2 linked regions of the Stieleria sp. JC731 genome follow. The protein of the gene in region 2 binds, or shares a complex with, the protein of the main gene of each other region. Links are inferred from orthologs where the notes say so. Each region holds a gene or a part of one and is shown on either strand. Other genes may lie near its edges.

Region 1 (5,404 bases), 320 kb from region 2 along the record:
ACAATTTGAGAGAAAGCGTGCCGACGGACACACCCAGTTAAACCGCCTAACCAGGCAATGGTTCCGAATCCGCTCACTCGACCGAGTCATTCTAGGCAATGATCAATCGGTGCGCTGCAGCGTCACACCGACGAAGAACTCAGCAGCCAGCTTTGCGAGCAATCGACAAACTAAGCTTGAGCGATCCTACGAAGACCTTTCCCGAAGCTGTTCCGCAACTCCGCTCCAGCCCTTTCCCATCTTACTCGTACTCAGCGAAGCGGTACTCGTACTCGAAACTCCCCACCCCACCAAAACAGCGAATCAATCTGCACCGACGCAACCACTAGCTGGCCCCAACCGCGATCGAGAACCGGATTCGAGCAACGATAACGAGTACCGGGCAGAGCCCTGAAGTACGAGTACGACTCCCTTCCCGTCCTACTCGAACACCGCCGCTGTAAAACCTTGCCGAATCTTCGGGTTGTCCCAAGGCTTTCCGCACGAAGTCCCGATGTCGCACTTCGGCTTCCACACTACATGGCGAAACTCTGCCGATGAGAGCTTAAGGCAATCCAATTCTCAACAGGCAGACTCGGGCACTAAACCGAACAAGGCGGATCCCCCATGATGATTCGACGAATCACCTTAGCTCTAGCCCTGGCTTCGGCCTCATTCGCGTCCGCGGGTGAAGGCCGCAAATCGTTGGCCGACAAGCATGCCCCTGCGGGAATCATGGGCGACCACCTTCACGATCAAGGTGAATGGATGGTCGAATACAAGTTCATGTCCATGTCGATGGAAGACAACCAAATCGTCAAAGACAAAGTTTCCGATGCCGACGCAATCGGTCCCGCAGGCATGCCAGCTGGCATCAACGTCAACGGGATCATGACCAATGCCGGTGCTGCACCAACCGACATGACCATGGAAATGCACATGCTGCACGTCATGTATGGAGCGAGCGAGAATGTCACGCTCTACACGATGTTGATGCTGCCGAGTTTGACGATGGATCACATCCGTGGCGATATGAATCCCGCAGGCCGCGGCAGTTCCTTCACGACACACAACAGTGGCTTTGGAGACACATCTTTCGGCGCGTTGTTGCGACTTTACAGCGACGATTGCCAAGACTGGATCGCGAACCTGGGATGCAGCGTTCCGACTGGCGACATCTATCGCGAGTCAACTGAACCGACCGGCGGATTGGTTTCACAGCCATTGCCATACCCCATGCGTCTGGGCAGCGGAACATTCAACGCCAAGCCAGGCCTAACCTATAAACGATTTGGATCATGGTGGTCTGTGGGCTATCAGTTCCAAACAGACCTGCCCATCGGACGCAACTATCGCGGCTATAGCGTTGGCGACGAATATCGATTCAATAGCTGGACCAGCGTCTTGCTAACAGACCATTGGTCTGTCTCGCTACGAGGAGAACACTTGTGGCGTACCGCATACGATGGCGAAGATCCCGCAACGCCAAACATGCTGATCGAAACCAATGTCGAGAGCTTCCGCGGCGGCTATTGGTACAACCTGGGACTGGGAACCCAATTCATGAAAAACGGCCATTACTTCAACTTTGAATTCGTTCCAACGATCGCTCAAGATCTTGACGGAATTCAGTTGGAAACCGATTACGCTGTGATCGCAAGCTGGTCTAAAGCTTGGTAAACCCTGTTACCAAGCGATTGAACAACTTTCGGCGGATTTGACTTCCGAGTCTCCAGCCTATTTTTTACCAGCGATTGATCGCTTGGGCTGAGGATGTTGCTCCAGCAAGAGCTTTAGTGAAGCAACCGCCTCTGGCTGCGATGCGGCGAGGTTTTTCGTTTCCAAAGGATCAGCTTTATAGTCATAGAGTTCATAATCGGTCGGGTCAGGGTCCTGACGCTTATTGGATTCCCAAGCGACCAACCGATACCGATCGGTTCGGATCGCGCGACCGATTCGATTGGATCGCGGATAGACATGGATGACATGGTCGCGAACCGAATTGACCTTGCCCAAGACCACGTCCGACTGGTCAACTCCATCAACTTTGGCCGGTGGCTCAAGACCGGCAAGGGCCGACAGCGTCGGATACAGATCCACCGACTCGATCAACGCTTTGCTTTGCTGTACTTGACCTCCAAGTCGACTCGGGGCCGAAATAATTAGCGGGATGCGCGCCGCCTGTTCATAGTTTGTGTGCTTGCACCACATTCCGTGATCACCGAGATGCCAACCATGATCGCCCCACAAAACCACGATGGTATTGTCGCGAAGCTTTTGACGATCCAGTTCATCTAAAACTCGCCCGACTTGTGCGTCCATGTAACTCGTCGCGGCATAGTAGCCGTGAATCAAACGCTGATCGGTTGCTTCGGATAAGTCACCTTTGTTCGGAATGTCGCTGTAGTTTCGCAGCTCACCCCAGTTCGTCGGCGCATACTTGGGTGCCCCTTCCGGAGGTGTCGTTACCGTAGGCATCGGGAGTTCGACATCGTCATAGAGCTCCCAGTATTTTTCAGGCGCATTGAATGGAAGGTGCGGCTTGACAAATCCAACCGCGATAAAGAACGGAGTGTCTTTGCGTTTGGCTGCTGCCGCGATTCGCTTTACCGCTTCGTCCGCAGTCTTCCCATCCGGATAAGCATCGTCTGAAACTTCAGCTCGCTCCGTCGCGGCATATCGCGTTTTGCCGCCAGCCTTTTGCGGATTGGCGCGTGACTCTTCCAATTGATATGCCGGTCCCGGTGGATTCCAGTGCTTCACCGACCAAGTTGCCGCGTCATCGGAATTGCCGTGCCCCCGGTGATAGATTTTCCCCATGCTTTCGGCACGATAACCCGCAGCTTGAAAGTGCTGCCCCATCGTGATCGCATCGGGAGCCCCTTTGCGGAAATTGGTTGCCAAGTCATACACACCGATTGATTGCGGTCGCAGTCCGGTCATCAACGCGTTGCGTGAAGGGGCGCAAACGGCTTGATTGCAGTATGCCGCATTGAACTGGACACCTTTGGCGGCCAACGCATCAATGTTGGGTGTTTTCGCGATGGCGTCGCCGTAGCAACCGATCGCAGGTTTCAAGTCGTCAACACAGATCAGCAAGATATTCGGCTTGTCAGCCGCATTGGCGGCGGTTGTTAAGACGGATGCCAGAAGTGCCATCAACCAAGCAAAAGTTTTCATGACGCAGTCCAGGAGGGAATGGGGAGGGGACCGCTATTGTACTTGGTTTTGAATATGGAACGTTGAGCGTCGAGCCAAAGTTTGAGTGGTGATGAGGCGAGGAGAAGACACCATTGCGAGCGTGGCGCAGGGAAAAACTGACTGAGCCGCTTTGGCGCTAGCCGCGGTTGAGTGAGCTGCAAGCCAATGGGCAGGCGGGAGCCTGCAAGACATCGCATGCGAGGCGGGAGCCTCGCACGAGGGCAAGAAACCGTCGCTAGCGCGATCACGGCTCAGGGCAAAACACACTGAACCACGTCGGCGCTGGCCGCGGTTGAAGACTATCTCAAACGCTATTCACGCGACGATTTACTTCGACAAAACGTCTTGGAATCGCTCGAACAAATAATGGCTGTCGTGCGGACCAGATGATGCCTCGGGGTGGTGCTGCACACCAAACGCGATCGCTTCTTTGTGACGTACACCGGCAACGGTGTTATCGTTCAAATTACGGTGAGTGACTTCCAAGCAATCTGGAAGCGAATCCTCTTCGACTGCGAAACCGTGGTTCTGAGTCGTGATTTCGACTTTGCCAGTTTCCAAGTCCAGTACGGGTTGGTTGGCACCGCGGTGACCGAACTTCAACTTGAACGTTTTCGCACCAAGGGCGAGTGACAACAGTTGGTGTCCCAAGCAAATTCCGAAAACCGGTTTTTGACCAACCAGTGCGGCAATGGTTTTCTGTGCGTAAGTCAATGGCTCCGGATCGCCAGGGCCGTTAGACAGAAAAATCCCGTCGGGATTCAACTTCAAAATGTCTTCTGCGCTGGTGTCACCTGGCACAACCGTGACTTGGTTTCCACGCGAGGCAAAGTGGCGAGGGATGTTCCACTTCATACCGAAGTCCATGCACACGACATGAGCTCCACCAGCATCTTGCGCTTTATCGCCTCGCAGGCGACTGACCTCTGCCGCGGTCCAGTCATCAAGCTGCGTATCCCATTTCACAGCCGACTTTGGCATCACTTCGCGAACCAAGTCGCGGCCAACTAAACCTTCGCTATTCTTCGCCTTTTCGACGAGCGAAGCGTCATCAAGATCCGTTGTCGAAAGAATGCCTCGCATCGCACCTTTCTCGCGGATTCGTCGAACCAGTGCTCGAGTATCAATCCCAGAAAGGGCAATGATGTTGTTCTCTTTGAGGTAACTCGAAAGAGAACCTTCAGCTCGGTAGTTACTGAAGACACGACTGTCTTCGCGAACGATAAACCCGGCCAAAGAGGGTTTTTCATGCTCGACGTCGATCGAATTGACGCCGTAATTGCCAATTTCGGGATAAGTCATCGTGACGATCTGACCGCGATAACTCGGGTCCGTCAGGATTTCTTGGTAGCCCGTCATGGAGGTGTTGAAGACCACCTCACCGCTGATTTCACCGTCTGCACCGAAACCTTCACCGGTGTAGATCGAACCGTCTTCGAGTGCGAGTTTTGCCGTGACGCTCATATAGTCTGTATAGCAAGCTTGAGTTGATTGTCACCGGAGAAGGATACCGCGATCGAGCGATCTCGGCGAGGGCCCAGCGGCTCGCATTTGTGCCAAATGGTCAAATCACTTCCCACGCCGGAACCTTCCGTCGCTTCATCTCCCCCAATGGCGGAACCATAGGTCCGCAAAGATCCCAAATGGCTTCCCAAAGACCGCGTTGCCAAGGGTTGCTGAGCGATCGAGGTCATTTTTCGAATCGCAGCAGATAGTTTTCTTTTAAACCATCCACCTTCACCTCATCGACAAACTTCAAACCGGACTCGTTCACCTCTTTTTTGAAGGTTTCTTTGCCGGCCCGCACGTGAGTCAGCAGCCAATCACGCGACTGCCCGGGAATCCGATCAAAGTCGATCAAAACTAACCGACCACCCGGACGCAATGCACGAACGATCGAGGCCAGTGACTGCTGTGGAGATTCGAAGTGGTGGTAGGTATCGCAGATGAACACCAAATCGACCGATTCGGGCGGCAATCGGATCGAAGTATCGGTCCCCAAAACCGTCGTGATGTTCTCGATCCCTTCATCGCTCGAGCGCTTTGCGATGTGCTGCAAAAACTTGGGCGAGATATCAACGCTATAGACCCAACCTCCCCACCCGGTGCGTTTTGCGAACAACCGGCTGTAAAATCCAGTTCCCGCGCCGACATCCGCGATCCGATCTCCCGGTTTGATCTGACAGGCTTCTAGGATCGCGTCCCGTGCCGAATAGACCTCGCG
Region 2 (8,969 bases):
TGGCCGATACAGCAACGCGTTCAAATTCGCTGGCGAAGTCGACGTTTTCGAATCGTTGGAGTATTTGAAAACACGACTTCCCGTTGATAGCCAGCGAATTGCGGCACGTGGATTTTCGATGGGCGGCGCCGCATGTTGGCAATTCGCGACGCATTACCCCGATCAATTCTTCGCAGCAAACCCGGGTGCTGGTTTTAGTGAAACGCCGGAATTTTTGAAGTCATTCCAGCAAGAAGATCTCGCCGGTACTCCTGAATTCCAACGCACCCTTTGGCAACTTTACGATTGTCCGCCTTGGGCCCGAAATCTGATTCATTGTCCGACCGTCGCCTACAGCGGTGAAATCGACAAACAAAAGCAAGCGGCTGATGTGATGCAATCAGCACTGCGTGAACATCACATCGACTTGGTCCACATCATCGGTCCCGACACCGCGCACAAGATCCATGAAGATTCGAAAGTGGAAATTGAAAAGCGAATGGATCAACTTGCCAACTTGGTTTCTCGCGAGACTCCCGATGAAATTGACTTCACCACGTACACGCTGCGTTACAACCGGATGCACTGGCTGAAGCTAACCGGTCTTGTTCAGCACTGGGCGAAGGCTCACGTGGAAGCAAAATTGGTTAACGAAGCTCAAGTCGAGATTCAATCCGAGAACGTCACGGCATTGACACTGGACTTTGGCCCCGCGCAGTGGCAAGGCGATTATCCATGTCGACCTGCCATCGCGATTGACGGGCAAACGATTGAAGGCCCCGCAATCAAATCGGATCGATCTTGGAACGTCAAATTGGTCAACCAAAATGGCAAATGGTCAATCGGTCAACCCGATCGGGCAATTCGAAAGAAACCGGGGATCCAGGGCCCGATCGACGATGCGTTCATGGATGCATTTATCTTTGTATTGCCGACGCGGACCTCGTCTGACAAGGCTTTCCATCAATGGGCGGAACAGGAAGCGAAACACGCAATGAATCACTGGCGAAAACACTTTCGCGGTGACATCCGTGTGGTGAAAGACATCGACGTGACCAAAGAGATGATCGCGTCGAAGAACTTGATCGCATTTGGCGATTCGGAATCCAACACTCTATTGGCTCGACTGGCCGATGCACTTCCGGTTCGTTGGACTGCCGACCAGATTCAACTCGGCAGCCAGTCGTTCCCACGAACCAACCACGCCGGAATCTTTGTGTCACCGAACCCGCTTAATCCAGATCGCTACATCGTGGCAAACAGCGGATTTACTTTCCGAGAATACGACTATCTGAATAACGCTCGTCAGACGCCGAAGCTGCCCGATTGGGCGATCGTTGATATCACAGATGGTGCCACGACGAGAGCCCCTGGACGGTTTGTCGACGCGGGATTTTTCAACGAGCATTGGGAAGCCGAATAGTGGCAATCCCCGTTCACTGATTGTGGATCAGCCGAAGTCGAAACCAATGACACGGCGATGACTATTCGTCGCCGTCGACTTCAAGCTCGTCGGGATCGCCTTCCTTCTTGTACTGATCCAGTCGGCGGTAAAGCGTGCGTGCTCCGATCCCTAGGATCTTTGCCGCCTCTTCGCGATTGTCATTGGTCAACTGCAACGTTTTTTCGATCGCCCACTTCTCGATCACGCTCAGTGGCTGGCCGATCAATCCGGAATCGGCAGCATCAGGGATCCCGGGGACCTCGATTACCTCTTCGGGCATCGACAATTCGGATTCATCCATCAATTCCGGTGGAAGGTCATCCAGATCGAGCTTCTCGTCGGTATCGAGCACCACCATCGTTTCGACGAAGTTTCTTAATTGCCGCACGTTACCGGGCCAGTCATACGCAAAGAAGCGTTTGGTGACCGCAGGCGTGAAATGGGCGGCCTGCTTGCTGTGGCGGCGAAGAAACATTTTGCGAAAGTGATCCATCAACGGGATCACGTCTTCCCGCCGTTCTCGAAGCGGTGGCAATGTGACGGTGATCACTTTCAAGCGGAAATACAAATCGCTACGAAAGGTTCCCGCGTCGATCATGTCTTCCAGCGGACGGTTGGTAGCCGAGACCAATCGAACGTTGACTTTGATCGCCTTGTTGTCGCCCACTCGGGTGATTTTGCTTTCTTCCAAAACACGCAGCAGTTTGATCTGCGTGCCCATTGGCATGTCGCCAACTTCGTCCAAAAACAAAGTTCCGCCGTTGGCATATTCAAATGCGCCGACGCGGTCTGCATCGGCACCGGTGAATGATCCCTTAACGTGACCAAACAACTCGCTTTCAACAAGGTTTTCGGCGATCGCGCCAGTGTTGATGGCGACAATGGATTTGTTTCGGCGCGAACTGTTCTGGTGGATCGCTTGGGCGACGACTTCTTTTCCAGTACCGTTTTCACCGGTGATCAAGACGGTCGCATCGGTCGCCGCGATACGGCGCAAACGATCGATGACCTCTTGCATCTTCTTGCTGACGTAGATGATGCCTTCGAAGCCGAATCGTTCATCCAAGCGCGACATCAACTCATTGTTGTGACGTCGCAGTGCAACGGCTCCGACCGCCTTTTCGACAATCGCACGAAGTCGATTAGGCGTGATCGGCTTCTCGAGGAAGTTAAACGCGCCTTGCTGCATCGCTTCGACGGCAATCGGCACGGTCGCATGACCGGTCACCATGACGACTTCTGCGTCTGGCAATCGCTCACCGGCCAACTTTAGAAGCTTCATTCCGTCGACGTCATTCATCACCATGTCGGTAATGATGACGTCGAAGGTATCTCGCTCGACCAGCTTCGCCGCTTCGGGGCCGCTGGTGGCGACGGTGCATTTATAGCCGACCTTTTCCAGGCTTTCCGTCATCGCGTGCGCATGTGCCGCCTCGTTATCAACGACCAGCAAGCGAAATGTCGACGGGTCATATTCCTGACCCGATGCGGTACGTGGCTTGGATTGGGTATCGGACATGCCCGAGGATTACTCCTGATAGCGATGTTGCAGCGATTGCACGCTCAGCGCGTCTTCGCGCAGTGCTTGCATCGCACGCACCGCGGCATCGGCGGCGGCAATCGTGGTGATACATGGAACGCCATGCTGGACGGCTGCGGCACGGATTTTTCCTTCGTCCGTACGAGCCCCTTTCCCGCTTGGTGTGTTCATGATCAACGCGACATCTTCATTCTTCAGATAGTCGATCAGGTTCGGATGTCCTTCGGCAAGCTTTTTGACACGGGTTACCGGAACGCCTTCCTCTTCAAGCTTCGATGCGGTGCCACTGGTGGCGAGTACTTCGAAACCGAGTCCGATCAAATCTCGTCCAAGCTTTCCGGCGTTGTCTTTATGACGTCCGCTCAAACTGACAAAGATTTTGCCTTCGGTCGGAAGGGTGACTCCGGCAGCGATTTGACTCTTGGCAAACGCCAACGAGAACTTATCGCTGATGCCCATGACTTCGCCGGTACTTTTCATTTCCGGTCCGAGAACGATGTCGACGCCGGCAAACTTGCGGAACGGGAAGACACTTTCTTTGATCGAAACGTGCTTTGGAATCGGTTCGCTGGTGACGCCGATTTCCTTAAGCGACATTCCTGTCATTACCTTTGTCGCAACACTGGCAACGGGGCAGCCGGTCGCTTTGGCAACGAATGGCACGGTTCGGCTGGCACGAGGGTTGACTTCCAGAACGTAGACGACAGGCTTGCCGTCTTCGGTTTTAATCGCGAATTGGATGTTCATCAAACCGACCACGTTCAATGCGCGAGCAAGCTTGTCGGCCGCTTGACGCAGTTCATTGATAACCGGCTCGGGGATCGAGAACGGCGGGATCGCACAGGCGGAGTCACCGCTGTGGACACCAGCCTCTTCGATGTGTTCCATGATTCCCATCACGACCACGTCTTTACCGTCGCTGACGGCATCGACGTCAACTTCGGTCGCGTCTTCAAGGAAGTGGTCGATCAAGACCGGCTGGCCATCAGCAACGATGAACGCCTCGGCAACGTAACGTTCAAACTGTGACTTGTCGTAGCAGATTTCCATCGCACGACCGCCAAGAACGAAACTTGGTCGGACCAACGCCGGGTATCCGATCCGTTCGACTTCGCGGCGGGCTTCGTCCATGTTTCGGGCGATGCCACTTGGTGGCTGACGCAAACCGAGTTGATCGATCAGGGCTAAGAAACGCTCACGGTCTTCGGCCGCTTCGATCGTATCAACGCTGGTACCGATGATCGGGACACCGGCTTCTTGCAGACCGCGAGCCAGGTTCAACGGTGTTTGACCGCCGAATTGCACGATGACGCCGTCTGGCTTGGTCGCGTCACAGATGTTGAGCACATCTTCGATCGTCAACGGCTCGAAGAACAGGATGTCGGACGTATCGTAATCAGTACTGACCGTTTCTGGGTTGCTGTTGACCATGATCGATTCGTAGCCGATCTCACGCAAAGCAAAACTTGCGTGACAGCAACAGTAATCGAACTCGATCCCTTGACCGATTCGGTTCGGACCACCGCCCAGGATGACAACACGTTTTTGGTCGCCCTTGCTCGGCAGCTCGTCTTCTTGTTCGTAGGTACTGTAGTAATACGGCGTGTACGCTTCGAATTCGGCCGCACAGGTATCCACACTTTTGAAGACCGGACGAATTCCGAGCTCCAATCGCTTTTCACGGACTTTCAGTTCGGTGGCTCCGACCATCATGCCCAGCTGGCGATCGGAAAATCCGTCGCGTTTGGCTCGCCACATGATGTCGTAGTCAAGACCATCAAGCGAACCGACTTCACGGACTTTGTTTTCCAGTTCAATGATCTGTGCCAAGTGATCCAAGAACCAAGGATCCATATGCGTGATGCCATGGATCTCTTCGATCGTCATGCCGCTTTTGAGCGCGTACCGCAAGTAGAAAATACGTTCGGCGTTTGGGGTTCCAAGCTTGGCAACAATCGCATCACGATCGGGTTGCTCTTCGGTGCCCCAAAGGTCTTTGCCGTCGCTACCCAGGCCAAACGCACCGACTTCCAAACCGCGAAGCGCTTTTTGCAACGATTCGCGGAAGGTTCGTCCGATCGCCATCGTTTCGCCGACGCTTTTCATTTGCGTCATCAGCGTCGCGTCGGCTTCTGGGAATTTCTCAAAAGCAAACCGAGGAACCTTGGTAACGACGTAGTCGATCGTCGGTTCGAAGCATGCCTTGGTCTTTTGTGTGATATCGTTGGGGAGTTCCCACAGTCGGTAACCGACAGCCAGCTTCGCGGCGATCTTTGCGATCGGGAACCCGGTCGCTTTACTAGCGAGCGCACTGGAGCGACTGACGCGTGGATTCATCTCGATCACGATCATACGTCCGGTGTCCGGATTGACCGCGAACTGAATATTGCTACCGCCGGTCTCAACACCGATCTCACGAATGACAGCCAACGAAGCGTCACGCATCCGCTGGTATTCCTTGTCCGTCAGCGTTTGCGCCGGTGCGACCGTGATCGAGTCGCCGGTGTGGACGCCCATCGGATCGAAGTTTTCGATCGCGCAAATGATGACGACGTTGTCGTCCGCATCACGCATCACTTCCATCTCGTATTCTTTCCAGCCGATGATCGACTCTTCGATCAAAACTTCGGTGACCGGCGATTGATCGAGACCGTTTTTGACCAGTGAGTCAAATTCGTCTTTGTTGTACGCGATCGCGCTGCCGCTGCCGCCCATCGTAAAACTGGGGCGAACGATGGCAGGAAGGCCGACTTCTTCGAGTGCGGCGCGTGCTTCTTCGATCGTGTGGACGGTGAAGCCTTTGCAGACGTCCAGGCCGATCTTTTCCATCGCAACCTTAAACTGGTCGCGTTCCTCGGCCTTGGCGATCACCTTCGCGTTGGCGGCGATCATTTCGACGCCGTGCTTTTCGAGAACGCCGTTGGCGTCCAAGTCCATCGCGACGTTTAGCCCTGTCTGCCCACCAAGTGTTGGAAGCAGGGCATCAGGTTTTTCCTTCTCGATCACCTTTTCGACCATTTGCCACGTCAGCGGCTCCACATAGGTCGAGTCTGCGGTCGCAGGGTCGGTCATGATGGTTGCGGGGTTACTGTTGACCAGTACCACCTCGTAACCTTCTTCACGCAGCGCCTTGCAAGCCTGGGTTCCCGAGTAGTCGAATTCACAAGCCTGCCCAATAACGATGGGGCCGCTTCCAATTAACAGAATTTTTTTAATGTCGTCGCGTCGTGGCACGTCGATTTTCCGGTGTTCAGTACGATCGAATCCAAATTTCGGGAAGGATATCAGATCAACCACTAACTTGCGTAGGACACACGCGCCCATATTTTTGGGTTCGTGTCGCAGAATCCCCTCATCGTGCCACAACGGAGCCAGCCGGTGTGTGGAATCGACAGTCGATTGCGAGCGTCAGATGAGCAAGACTTGCGTCCTGCGGCGGCATCGTGGACGGTAGCGTAAAAACGCAAATACGTTGTGTAATTTACGCAGGGTTCAGATTGCCGAACGCAAGTTGCCGAACACAAGTGACGCCGCTTGCACCCAACCCAGCGTTGGTTGCCCGCATCGCCTATCTAGCAATGCGATTTACACGCTGTTCAACTCGCACAACGAAATTCCGCCAATGCCCGCATCAGACGAATCGGGGATGTGGTTGACTGGTCAATCACAGCCGCCGCTCGGATTCACCGCGGCAGCCGGATCACATCAGATAAATCACTAGGCGGGATCTGGAGCCGCATTGACGTCGTCTTCGGGAATTTCATCGCCAGCGACGCTCGCCTTGGCTGCTTGGGACCGATCCCAAAACGTCAAGAAGAAAAGAACCGCAATGACGGCGGCAAAACCTGCCGGCAAAAGCCAGAACTCTTTCGCGCCGGCTTCCCAGCCTTCTTTTGAGGTCGGGTCGAGCGCGATGTGGTCACCCCATTTGCCGAGAACCAAGTTACCGACCAACATTCCGGCACCATAGGTCAGAAGCCCAATCAACGCCTGAGCGCTGGTTCGCATGTTCTTCGGTGCGAGACGGTCAGTGTAAAGCTGCCCAGTCACGAAGAAGAAGTCATAGCAGATCCCGTGCAGCGCAATCCCCAGAATCAACATCGCTCCGCTCGATGGCATCAACCCGAACAACGAATATCGCAGTGCCCAAGCCAACATACCGACCAGCAGCATCAATTTGACGCCAAGCCGTTGCAAGAAGAACGGTACCAACGCCATGAAAAAGATTTCGCTCAACTGGCCGAGTGCCATGATCGCGGTCGTGCGGTCACCAAACGCCATGTAGGTGACAAACTCATTCGTCCGTGCGTAGTAGAACGCCAGCGGGATGCAAATCAGGAAGGAGCAGACCGCGAAAACCAAGTAGCTCGGGTTCGCAAACAACTGAACCGCGTCAAGCCCCATGATCTTGGTAATGCTGACAGCTTGCTCGCGACCCTGGGGTGGCGAACTTGGCAGGCTGAAACTGTAGACGCCATAAATCAAGCTAACGACAGCACCGATTTGAAGCGGTACTGAAGTCTTCGCAGCGTCGACGACTCCTGGAAGAACCGGAACCGGAAACAGGCCGAAGAACGATTCCGAAACAACCAATCCGGCGACGATCCAGCCGATCGTGCCCCAAAGACGAATCTTTGGAAAGTCGCTTTCGACTGAGTTGACGTTCTGGAAAGTGATCGCGTTGACCAGTGCCAGTGTTGGCATGTAGCAGATAAAGAACGCTAACATCACCCAGTAAAAGCGATCCGGATCAGATTCGATCGTGCTGCAGTACCATAACAATGCTCCGCCGACGAGATGCAAGACTGCATTGACGTGCTCTTTGTTAAACAATCGGTCAGCGACGAATCCGACAATCAAAGGTGCCGCGAGCGCAGCCCATGTCTGAGTCGAGTAAATGCCGCCGACGATGGAATTGAGATTCTCCTCGCCCTCGAAAATCACACCCAGATAGGTGCCCAACGAAACAAAAAAGACCCCCCAGACAAAAAACTGGAGGAACATCATCACTTTTAAGCGAACAGTGGTAGGCATCTTGAACGTCTAGATCTGGTGTGACTAACAAGGCATTGAATGAACGAACCGGACACACGGTAGATGGACTAGCCAAAGACTGTGCAAACAGACGGTCGTTCACTTCATTGGATCAATCAGAACCGATGCTCGGGCAGACGTTCATCCATGTTTCTGCGGCGAGCAACGTCACACCAACGCAAGTCCAAAGCAACGGTTTCAGCAATCCGTTCAAGACACGGGCATGACGTGGAATCTGGGCGGGCCTCTATAATAACGCGGTGCGCTCAAAGAGGTGTACCACCTGACGCCACTTGTGTTCACAACGGCGAAATCATCTTCCTTGTAGCGGAAAAGCTTCGGCAGGGTCTTCGCAATCCGCAACCTCGCCTTTTTAAGTAGGCTCGCAGAGTCGCTTCCGTTCAGCTTGCCAATTCAGCATTCGATTCGCCAACAGTACTGCTCGTGACCGCCGGACCGCCGCTACCGAAATCCTGCGAACTGTGTGGGCGACAGACCAAGCGGGGGACGACAGAACACCATCTGATCCCGCGCAAATGCCACCGCAACAAATGGTTCAAAAAACGCTACACTCGCGAACAGATGCAGCAAACCGTTTCGCTTTGCCATGATTGTCATCGCTGCATCCACCGCTTTGTTCCGAAAGAGAAAGAACTGGGACGTGATTACAACACCCTCGAGGAGTTGCTGGCTCATGAGCAAATCGGTCGGTTCGTGGAATGGGTCAAGCACCAAAAGTAAACGGTAAGACTTGCGCATGGATGATTCCGATTGGGACGAAGACGATCACGATTTTGATGCCTCTGTCGATGGCTTTTCGCTAGACGATTTGGGCGCCGCATACGCTCGCGCGGCCGCCAAACATGACCCGGAAACCTTCGCGGCTCCACCAGACCCCACCCCGGACGAAAACGACCAGGAAGACGACGACTCCGGCAACACCGATCTGCCCGACGATGACGATGCTGTCCA

Evidence for each region.
Region 1: the proteins of carB (region 2) and carA are in contact, whole or in part, in a solved structure (PDB 1KEE), measured with the Escherichia coli proteins. The link is inferred for Stieleria sp. JC731 from one-to-one orthologs.

The regions. Positions count from the first base shown.
Region 1 is NZ_JAJKFQ010000011.1:1,067,295-1,072,698, reverse strand. The notes cover bases 2,577-5,404. They hold carA (glutamine-hydrolyzing carbamoyl-phosphate synthase small subunit), read right to left. Parts: upstream 4,645-5,404; coding sequence 3,508-4,644; downstream 2,577-3,507. Other genes in these bases: LOC67_RS20850 (class I SAM-dependent methyltransferase), read right to left, coding at 4,871-5,404; LOC67_RS20860 (sulfatase), read right to left, coding at 2,577-3,159. Also shown: transporter, read left to right, coding at 607-1,659; more of sulfatase, read right to left, coding at 1,717-2,576. UniProt on the Escherichia coli protein: Small subunit of the glutamine-dependent carbamoyl phosphate synthetase (CPSase).
Region 2 is NZ_JAJKFQ010000011.1:1,388,047-1,397,015, reverse strand. The notes cover bases 2,752-6,568. They hold carB (carbamoyl-phosphate synthase large subunit), read right to left. Parts: upstream 6,198-6,568; coding sequence 2,952-6,197; downstream 2,752-2,951. Other genes in these bases: LOC67_RS21910 (sigma-54-dependent transcriptional regulator), read right to left, coding at 2,752-2,942. In the rest of the region: prolyl oligopeptidase family serine peptidase, read left to right, coding at 1-1,402; more of sigma-54-dependent transcriptional regulator, read right to left, coding at 1,464-2,751; MFS transporter, read right to left, coding at 6,681-7,997; hypothetical protein, read left to right, coding at 8,442-8,738; SMC-Scp complex subunit ScpB, read left to right, coding at 8,755-8,969. UniProt on the Escherichia coli protein: Large subunit of the glutamine-dependent carbamoyl phosphate synthetase (CPSase).